DNA from 2 places in the Niveispirillum sp. GW835-FHT14G11 genome. Region 1 is predicted to be linked to the other one. Evidence: predicted binding sites of a transcription regulator. Region 1 holds the regulator's gene; the other holds the start of a gene.
What was found. Region 1 encodes LexA, which represses DNA repair genes until DNA is damaged. Its sites were predicted from a motif close to ATGTTCTANTTTGGTTC; they were not measured.
Positions count from the first base shown of each region.

Region 2: AC1Q7F_RS31650 (ImuA family protein) is a predicted target of LexA. The motif match lies at 1,931-1,947, and genes of this name have one in related genera.

Region 1 is NZ_JBXAFZ010000008.1:80,922-85,337, reverse strand. It holds partial or broken gene AC1Q7F_RS15850 (PAS domain-containing protein) at 1-873, opposite strand, end outside; gene lexA (transcriptional repressor LexA) at 1,282-2,028, shown strand; gene AC1Q7F_RS15840 (hypothetical protein) at 2,146-2,364, shown strand; gene AC1Q7F_RS15835 (DUF1428 domain-containing protein) at 2,465-2,815, shown strand; gene pth (aminoacyl-tRNA hydrolase) at 2,849-3,475, opposite strand; gene AC1Q7F_RS15825 (50S ribosomal protein L25/general stress protein Ctc) at 3,561-4,142, opposite strand.
Region 2 is NZ_JBXAFZ010000033.1:6,751-11,166, forward strand. It holds gene AC1Q7F_RS31640 (MOSC domain-containing protein) at 1-754, shown strand, start outside; gene AC1Q7F_RS31645 (acetyl-CoA carboxylase carboxyltransferase subunit alpha) at 851-1,804, shown strand; gene AC1Q7F_RS31650 (ImuA family protein) at 1,955-2,701, shown strand; gene AC1Q7F_RS31655 (Y-family DNA polymerase) at 2,634-4,259, shown strand; gene AC1Q7F_RS31660 (error-prone DNA polymerase) at 4,256-4,416, shown strand, end outside.

The DNA.
Region 1 (4,416 bases):
CATCGCGTGGTGTCTTCCCCGGATTTCATGGAGCGCGTACCCCATGGCCCCCAGGAAATTGGCGTTCGCCGTGATGACGGTGCCGTCCAGGGTGAATTCGATAACCGCCTGGCTCTTGGAAATAGCCTCCAACTGGCTGGCGGCGTCCACGGCGCGGCTCTTCTGCTCGGTAATGTCGCTGGCGAACTTCACCACCTTGGTGACCTCTCCATCCTCATCCAGGATGGGGGTGTAGCTGGCCTGAATCCAGATTTCTGCACCATCGCGCCGGACGCGCTTGAACTCTCCGCCGAAAAACTCTCCGGCCGCCAGCCGTTCCCAGAACCGGTGGTATTCGGCGCCATCGCGTTCATCCACCGGCATGAATTGCCGATGGTGTTTTCCCCGGATCTCTTCCAGCCCATAGCCCATCGCCGTCAGGAAATTGGCGTTGGCGGACAGCACCTCCCCCTGTGGCGTGAATTCGATCACCGCCTGGGTGCGGCCGATGGCGGCAACCTGGCCGGCAAGATCAGCGTTGCGGGTCACCGCCTCGGTGATATCGGTGGCAAGCTTCACCACGCGCACAACGCGCCCGTTACGATCAAGAACCGGGTTGTAGGTCGCCCGTATCCAGATGGTCCGGCCATGGCGGTCGATGCGGCGGAACACACCCGATTGGAACTCGCCGCGCCCCAACTTACCCCAGAAATGCCGATAATCCGGATGCTGGTGATCTGCGGGCCTCATAAACATACGATGGTGTTTGTTAATCACATCTTGGCGGAAATACCCAAGCGCTTTAAGAAAATTTTCATTTGCATCCAATACCGTTCCCTGCGAATCAAATTCGATGACGCATAGAGAAATATCGATCGCATCACGTAAGGCCATGAGCTTGCGCAGCTTGGCAGATGAAAATGAAAAAGGCATATCGAATTTTCCCCAAGGAAACTTTACCTATTAATGGCTATCCATTTTGCTGTCAAACCGGATGGCCTGATGAACTCACCCGCGTTGAGCGTGACAAAGTCAAAAAAATAGCCACAAAGAACTTGGATTTAATGGTTGATAGCCTGAACTAAGTACGATGTCTATATATCCTTCGGAATATTTAGACTAGTGCATAAGGGCATTTATACCAAAAGATTGCGACCGCGTACCCTAATCCACTCACCCGACGCACGCAACGGACGTGAACCAAAATAGAACATTGCCTGACGTTCCGTTATTGTTCTATAGTGGTGTTGGCGACAAAGACGGTGCCGGATGGGCGGCAGCCGTTGCGGCTGAGGGGATGTCATGCTGACGCGCAAGCAACAGGAATTGCTGTTCTTCATCAATGAACGGCTGAATGAGGGCGGGGTTTCCCCCTCTTTCGACGAGATGAAGGATGCGCTGGGTCTGAAGTCCAAATCCGGTATTCACCGCCTGATCACCGGGCTGGAGGAGCGGGGTTTCATCCGTCGCCTGCCCCACCGTGCCCGCGCACTGGAAGTGTTGCGTCTGCCGGAGAAGCCGGCACCCAAGGCGAAGGTGCCGGCCCCGGCTGTTCCGGTCACCGCACCGCCGCCGGTGCAGGATGTGTCACCGCGGTTCAAGCCCAACGTCATCCGTGGCGATTTTCGCAACAGCCTGCCCGGCCGCCCAGCGAGCAACGATGCTGACGCGGTATCCCTGCCGCTTTATGGCCGCATCGCTGCCGGTTTGCCGATTGAGGCGATGCGCGACAGTTCCGTCACCATCGATATTCCGGCCTCGATGTTGGCTGCCGGTGACCATTATGCGCTCGAAGTGGCAGGCGACAGCATGATTGAGGCCGGCATCCTGGATGGCGATACGGTCGTCATCCAGCGCTGCGAAATGGCGGAGAACGGTACGATCGTCGTGGCGCTGGTGGATCAGCAGGAAGTGACCTTGAAGCGCCTGCGCCGCAAGGGCAATTCCATCGCGCTGGAGCCGGCGAACCCGAGCTACGAGACGCGGGTATTCGGCTCCGACCGGGTCAATGTGCAAGGTCGGCTGGTGGGTCTGATCCGCCGATATTGACGGGCACAGGCAGGGGCGACGCGGACCTGCCGCAATCCCGTCACCGGGAGGCCGTGCTTTCGCCCGGTCGGGCAGGCAGGCTGCGGGCTTTCCGGCTCATATCTGGATGCCCCGTCCATGCCCTCCCTGTCCCGTCTGGTACTTTTGATGTTGCTGTCGCCGATCCTGTCTGGTTGTGCCAGTCCGTGTCAGCGTATTGATGACGAGATACGCCAGTTGAATGCGGAGACGATCCGTGATCCCACCATGGCCGGTGACGGACGTTATCTGGCGCGTTTCCAGGAACTGGCGGCGCAATCCGTGGAAAGAGGCTGTCTGGCGGATGGCCGACGATAGGATGGAAGGGGTTCGTCAATTTTTCCCCGCTCCTGTCGGAAACCCCAAGGTATCATCGTCCTTGGTGTATCGACCAACCAGAGTGCAGGAGGATCCTCCCATGTATGTTGATGGCTTCGTATTGCCGGTGCCCAAGGACAAGCTGGACGCCTACAAGGAACTGGCCACGGTTGCTTCCGTGGTCTGGATGGAGCATGGCGCCCTGTCCTATGTGGAATGCGTGGCTGATGATGTGACCTATGGCGAGGTCACGTCCTTCCCCCGCTCTGTGGAGTTGAAAGAGGATGAGGTGGTGGTTCTATCCTGGATCACTTATCCATCCAAGGAAGTGCGCGATGCCTGCAATGCCAAGGTGATGAGCGACCCGCGCATCAAATGCGATCCCGATGACATGCCGTTCGATGGCAAGCGCATGTTCTGGGGCGGCTTCACGCCGCTGGTGCAGGCCTGAGCCAGCGCAATCAACAGCCCCTGGCGATGGGTATCACCCCTTCGCCAGGGGCTGTTTCGTTTCAGGCACAGGCTTTTCCACCTTGGGTTTGGGTGGGGCGGTCAATGCCGCGACGCGGGAGGCGTATTTCTCCGGCTCGCCCTTGACCAGCAGCGGCAATTCGGCGGCCATCACATCCAGCAGCTTGGGCAGCCATGCCTCATCGGCCTTGGCGAAATTGCCCAGCACCCAGCCATGCACCCGGTCCTTGTCGCCGGGATGGCCGATGCCGATACGCAGGCGCCAATATTCCTTGCCGATATGATCGTCGATGGAGCGCAGGCCGTTATGCCCGCTATGGCCGCCGCCCCGTTTCACCCGGATTTTGGCCGGAGCGACATCCAGTTCGTCATGCAGGACGATGGTGTCGTCGGGCGTCAGCTTGTAGAAGCGCATGGCTTCGCCGACCGATTGGCCGGACAGGTTCATGAAGGTCTGGGGCTTCAGCAGGAAGCATTTTTCGCCACCTGCGATCCCTTCGGCGACCAGCCCCTGAAAGCGACGCTTCCAAGGGCCGAAGCCGTAGCGGCCATGGATCCCGTCCACGGCCATGAACCCGACATTGTGCCGGTGCCGCTCATATTCCGGGCCAGGATTGCCCAGTCCGACCAGCAGGCGCATCAATAGGGTTCCGCTCGCTTATCCAAGCCTCAGGGATGAGCGCGTTTTCGGACAGATCCCGCAAACGCGCTCATCAGCCTGCTGATCAGGCGTCGGCCTTCACGGTCGGCGCGGCGATCGTGGCGACGGTGAAGTCGCGGTCGGTGATGGTCGGGCGCACGCCTTCCGGCAGCTTGACCGAGGAGATATGCACCGAAGCGCCAACCTCGAAACCAGCCAGATCGACGATGATCTTCTCCGGCAGGTCGGAAGCCTTGGCGAACACCTCGATATCGTGACGGACGACGTTCAGGACGCCACCCTTCTTGATGCCGGGGCAGGTCTCGACATTCACGAACTCCACCGGCACCTTCAGGGTGATCTCGGTGGTGTCGCTGACGCGCAGGAAGTCGGCATGCAGCGGACGGTCATAAACCGGGTCCAACTGCACGTCGCGCGGCAGCACGCGGTGCGTCTGGCCATCGACCGTGATGTCGAACAGATGGGTGAAGAAGCCCGGGCGATGGATCTCACGGGTGAACTTCGTGGTGTCCAGGGCGATCATCACCGGCTTTTCCTTGTTGCCGTAGATCACAGCCGGAATCGAACCAGCACGACGCGTGGCCCGGGCGGTCCCCTTTCCGGCCCGGTCGCGAGCCGTGGCGGCGAGCGCGATAATCTGGGTCATGGTACTCTCCTAGTACGAAAAAAGACCCGGTCGCGGGTTCCCGCGGCGGGTCCGGTAGTGGCGCCAGCCTCCAGGGGTGCTGTACGCCGTGAAAATGGTCCGGCCTTTTACGCGCGAACGCCGCCGGAGTCAAGGCGGGCCCTGCCCTGGCGGCCCCGGTACAGCGCTTGGATGCCATGTCGTCCCAAGGCGCGGTGAATGTATTGAGCAGGCTGTGGGGCAGGAAGTGAGCCCGGTAACGGCATGCGGACTGACCCGGTGGCGCGTATGCGGT
Region 2 (4,416 bases), on a different contig from region 1:
ACTCGATGCCATCCATTATTATCCGGTGAAGGGGCTTTCCGCCCAGACGCTGGACCATGTCACCCTGACGCCGGGCGGCTGCCTGCCGCATGACCGGCGCTTTGCCATTCTGCACCGGGCGACGCATTTCGACCCGCTGGCCCCCGCCTGGAAGCCGAAGACCAACTTCCTGGTCCTGCTGCGGGATGAGAAGCTGGCGACCCTGCAGGCGGCCTTCGATCCCGCCACATGCATGCTGGTGCTGAACCGCAATGGCAAGCGGGTGGCCGGCGGACGCATCGACACGGCCACCGGCCGGCTGCTGATCGATCAGTTCCTGTCGGCCTATATGAAGGATGCGGCCGCCCCCGGCCCCTTCAAGATCGTGGAAAGCCCCGGGCATAATTTCACCGACATCCCGGACAAGGCCGTGTCGCTGCTGAATCTCGCCTCGGTCAAGGATATCGAGCGGGTGACGCAGCGTCCCGTCGATCCAAGGCGTTTCCGCGCCAACCTGCATCTGGCCGGCCTGACCCCCTGGGCGGAGATGGGCTGGGTCGACAAGCGCATCGCCATCGGCGACACGGTGCTGTCGGTATTCAAGACCACGACGCGCTGTGCGGCGGTGGAGGTCAACCCCGACACGGGCGAGCGCGACATGGCCCTGCTGAAGGCGCTGAAAAGCGGGTTCGAGCATGTGGTCTGCGGCGTCTATGCAAGGATCGAACAGGGTGGGGAGATCAAGGCCGGGGATAGCGTCACCCTTTTGGATTGAGCCCGTCACTTCACCCTTGCGCACGCACACTATGGCCCTCGGCCGCAGTCCGTGCTAATCAGCCCGCTTCACGCACGGGGCGGAACCATCACGTCGATGCATTTCCTGGAATTTGAAAAGCCGATCGCGGAACTGGAATCCAAGATCGAGGAGCTGCGCCATCTGGCCGATGGCGGCGATCTGAACATCGCCGACGAGGTGCGCAAGCTTCAGGACAAGGTGGACAAGCTGCTGCGCGCCACCTATGCCAAGCTGACCCCGGCCCAGAAGGTGCAGGTGGCCCGCCACCCCAACCGGCCGCATTGCCTGGACTATGTCGAGGCGCTGATCACCGACTTCACGCCGCTCGCCGGCGACCGGTTGTTCGGCGAGGACCGGGCCGTCATCGGCGGGCTGGGCCGTTTCCGCGGCCGTTCCGTCGTCGTCATCGGCCAGGAGAAGGGCAGTGACACCGAAAGCCGTGTGAAGCACAATTTCGGCATGGCCAAGCCGGAAGGCTACCGCAAGGCCCAGCGCCTGATGGCCATGGCCGACCGGTTCCACCTGCCCGTCATTTCCCTGGTCGATACGGCCGGCGCCTTCCCCGGCGTCTCGGCGGAGGAGCGCGGCCAGGCCGAGGCCATCGCCAAGTCGATTGAAAGCTGCCTGCGCCTCAACGTGCCGATGGTGTCGACCATCATCGGCGAGGGCGGGTCGGGCGGGGCCATCGCCATCGCCGCCGCCGACCGCGTGCTGATGCTGGAACATTCGATCTATTCGGTGATCTCGCCGGAAGGCTGCGCCTCCATCCTCTGGCGCTCCGCCACCAATGCCGCCGACGCAGCCACGGCCCTGCGCCTGACGGCCCAGGACCTGAAGGAACTGGCTGTCATCGACCGCGTGGTGATGGAACCGATCGGCGGCGCCCATCGCCGGCGCGAGGAAACCATCAACGCGCTGGGCAACGCCATCGAGGATGCGCTGGAAGGTCTGCGCGGCCAGGACGGCCCCACCCTGCGCCAGAACCGCCGCCAGAAATTCCTGGACATGGGCCAGAAGGGCCTGGGCTGATCCCCCCGGCCCATCGGCGCGGGCGAGGTCCGCGCCGATACCCCTTTTCCCAATATTTGAAAATGCAAGCCGCCATACCTTGAGGGTGCAGAGCCCAGGGGCATCGGATTCAGCACTTGTAAAAAGGAACAAAACAAGAACAATAAGCCCATGACCGACACGATCCCCACCATCGCCGCCCTGCGGGAACGGCTGTCCATCCTGGACCGGGTGCGCCCGGCCAAGGGGCGGACGGCGTTGTCGCTGGGGTTGCCGGCCCTGGATGCAAGCCTGCCGGGCGGGGGGCTGGTGCGGGGTGGCATGCATGAATTCCTGCCGGCCCCGGCCGATGCCGGGGCGCACGGATTCATCGCCACGCTGCTGTCGGGCCTGCCGCCCGGCCCCATCCTCTGGTGTCGGCACCGGGACAGGGGTGATCCCCTGGGCTTGGCCGACATGCCCTATGGGCCGGGACTGGCCGCCATGGGGCTGGACCCTGGCCGCCTGATCCTGCTGCGCCCCGGCAGTGCCGACGACGCGCTCTGGGCGCTGGAGGAGGCGCTGCGCTGTCCGGCCCTGGCCGCCGTGGTCGGCGACGGGGTGTTGCCCAGCCCCGTGGCGGGGCGGCGGCTGCAACTGGCGGCGGAAGATGGGGGCGGGCTGGGCCTGCTGATCCTGCCGCCCCTGGCCCGCCCGCCGCCCTCCACCGCGCTGACCCGCTGGCATGTCGTGTCCAGGCGCGACGCCCCGGCGCATGAGGACGGAGGAAGACCCCGCTGGCGGGTGTCGCTGCTGCGCGCGCGGGGCAAGGGGACAGGGGATGGGTCTGGATCATGGGAGGTTGCCTGGGATGACGCGGCGTTTCGTCTGCATCTGGCTCAGCCGCTGGCCGACGGACCAATGGCGGCGGCGCAATAGGGTGCAGGCATTGGCCGGCCCGCTGGCGCTGACGCTGGCGGGACAGGGCGGAATCCGCCTCTATGCCGTGGATGCGCTGGCCAGTGCCGACGGCTTGCGGCCCGGCCTGCTGCTGGCCGATGCCCGTGCCCTGTGTCCCGGCCTGACCGCCATGCCGGCCGATGTCGCAGCCGACCGTGCCGCCTTGGTGCGTCTGGCCGTCTGGGCCCAGCGCTACACGCCGCAGGCCGCAACCGATGGCGCCGACGGGCTGGTGCTGGACATTACCGGCTGCGCCCACCTGCTGGGCGGGGAGGATGGGTTGCTGGCCGACCTGGGTGACCGGCTGGGCCGCGCCGGCCTGACCCACCGGCTAGGGTTGGGGGATAGCGGGGCCGCCGCCTGGGGCTGGGCCCGGTACCGGCCGGCGGGGGCCGGGCCCCTGCTTCCCCCGGATACCCGCGCCTGGGCCAGCCTGCTGTCCCTGCCGCTGGCCGCCCTGCGCCTGGAGGATGGCCTGTGTCAGGATCTGGCGCGGGTGGGGCTGCGCAGTGTCGGCGATCTGCAGCGCCAGCCCCGCGCCGCGCTGGTCGCCCGCTATGGTACGGGGCCGGTGCGGCGGCTGGACCGGATGCTGGGCCTGTCCGGCGATCCGGTGGCGCCGCAGGCGGCCGCCCCGCTCTGGCGCGTGCGCCTGTCCTTCCCCGAACCCATCGCCACCCGCGATGCCATCGAGGCCGCGATCCTGTCGCTGCTGCGCGATCTTTGCAAGCGGCTGGAAGGGGCCGGGCGCGGCGCGCGGCGCCTGTCGCTGACCTGCTTTCGTACCGATGCCACCACGCAGGAAATCGCCATAGGCACCGCCCGCCCCGCCCGCGACCCCCAGGCGCTGCTGAAACTGTTCCGGGAGCGCTTCGACCAGGTGGAACCGGGTTTCGGCATCGAGACCATGGAGCTTGCCGCCACATCCACCGATGTCTTCACGGCGGAACAGGCCGGTCTGGCCGTGGGTGGCGGCGACGCCTTCGTCCTGACCGGGCTGCTGGACCGGCTGGTCAACCGCCTGGGCGAGGATCAGGTGGGCCGCCCCCAGCCACGTGACACCCACCGGCCGGAACGGGTCATGGAACTGGTGGGAGAGATGGAGGCGGATGGGGACGGGAACGGGGATGGGGGGCAGGCCCTCCCGCATCCGCCGATCCCCCATCATTCCGGTGAAGGCCGGCATGACGGGAAGGACAAAAGCGGCGGAGAGGAGAAGAAGCCCTGGCCCAAGCCCCAGCCCAACCGTCCGCCCCCCGCCCGCCCGCGTACCTGGCGGATGGAGGGTCCCCGGCCAATGCTGCTGCTGCATCCGCCCGAGCCAGTGGAGATGGCCGGCGGCCTGCGCTGGCGCGGCCGGCATCTGGCCCTGGACTGGCTGGAGGGACCGGAGCGGATCCGGCCCGACTGGTGGCGGGCCCGCATCGGCCCGACGCGGGATTATTACCGCGCACAACTGGCCGATGGCCGCCGCCTCTGGCTGTTCCGCACTGTGGACGACAAGGCGCACTGGTACCTGCACGGGCTCTGCGCATGACCGTTCCCGATCCCGACTATATCGACCTGCAGGTCACCAGCAATTTCAGCTTCCTGCGCGGCGGTTCCCACCCGCATGAACTGGTGCTGGCTGCGGCTTGCCTGGGGCGCAGGGCGGTTGCCATCACCGACCATGACAGTCTGGCCGGGGCCGTGCG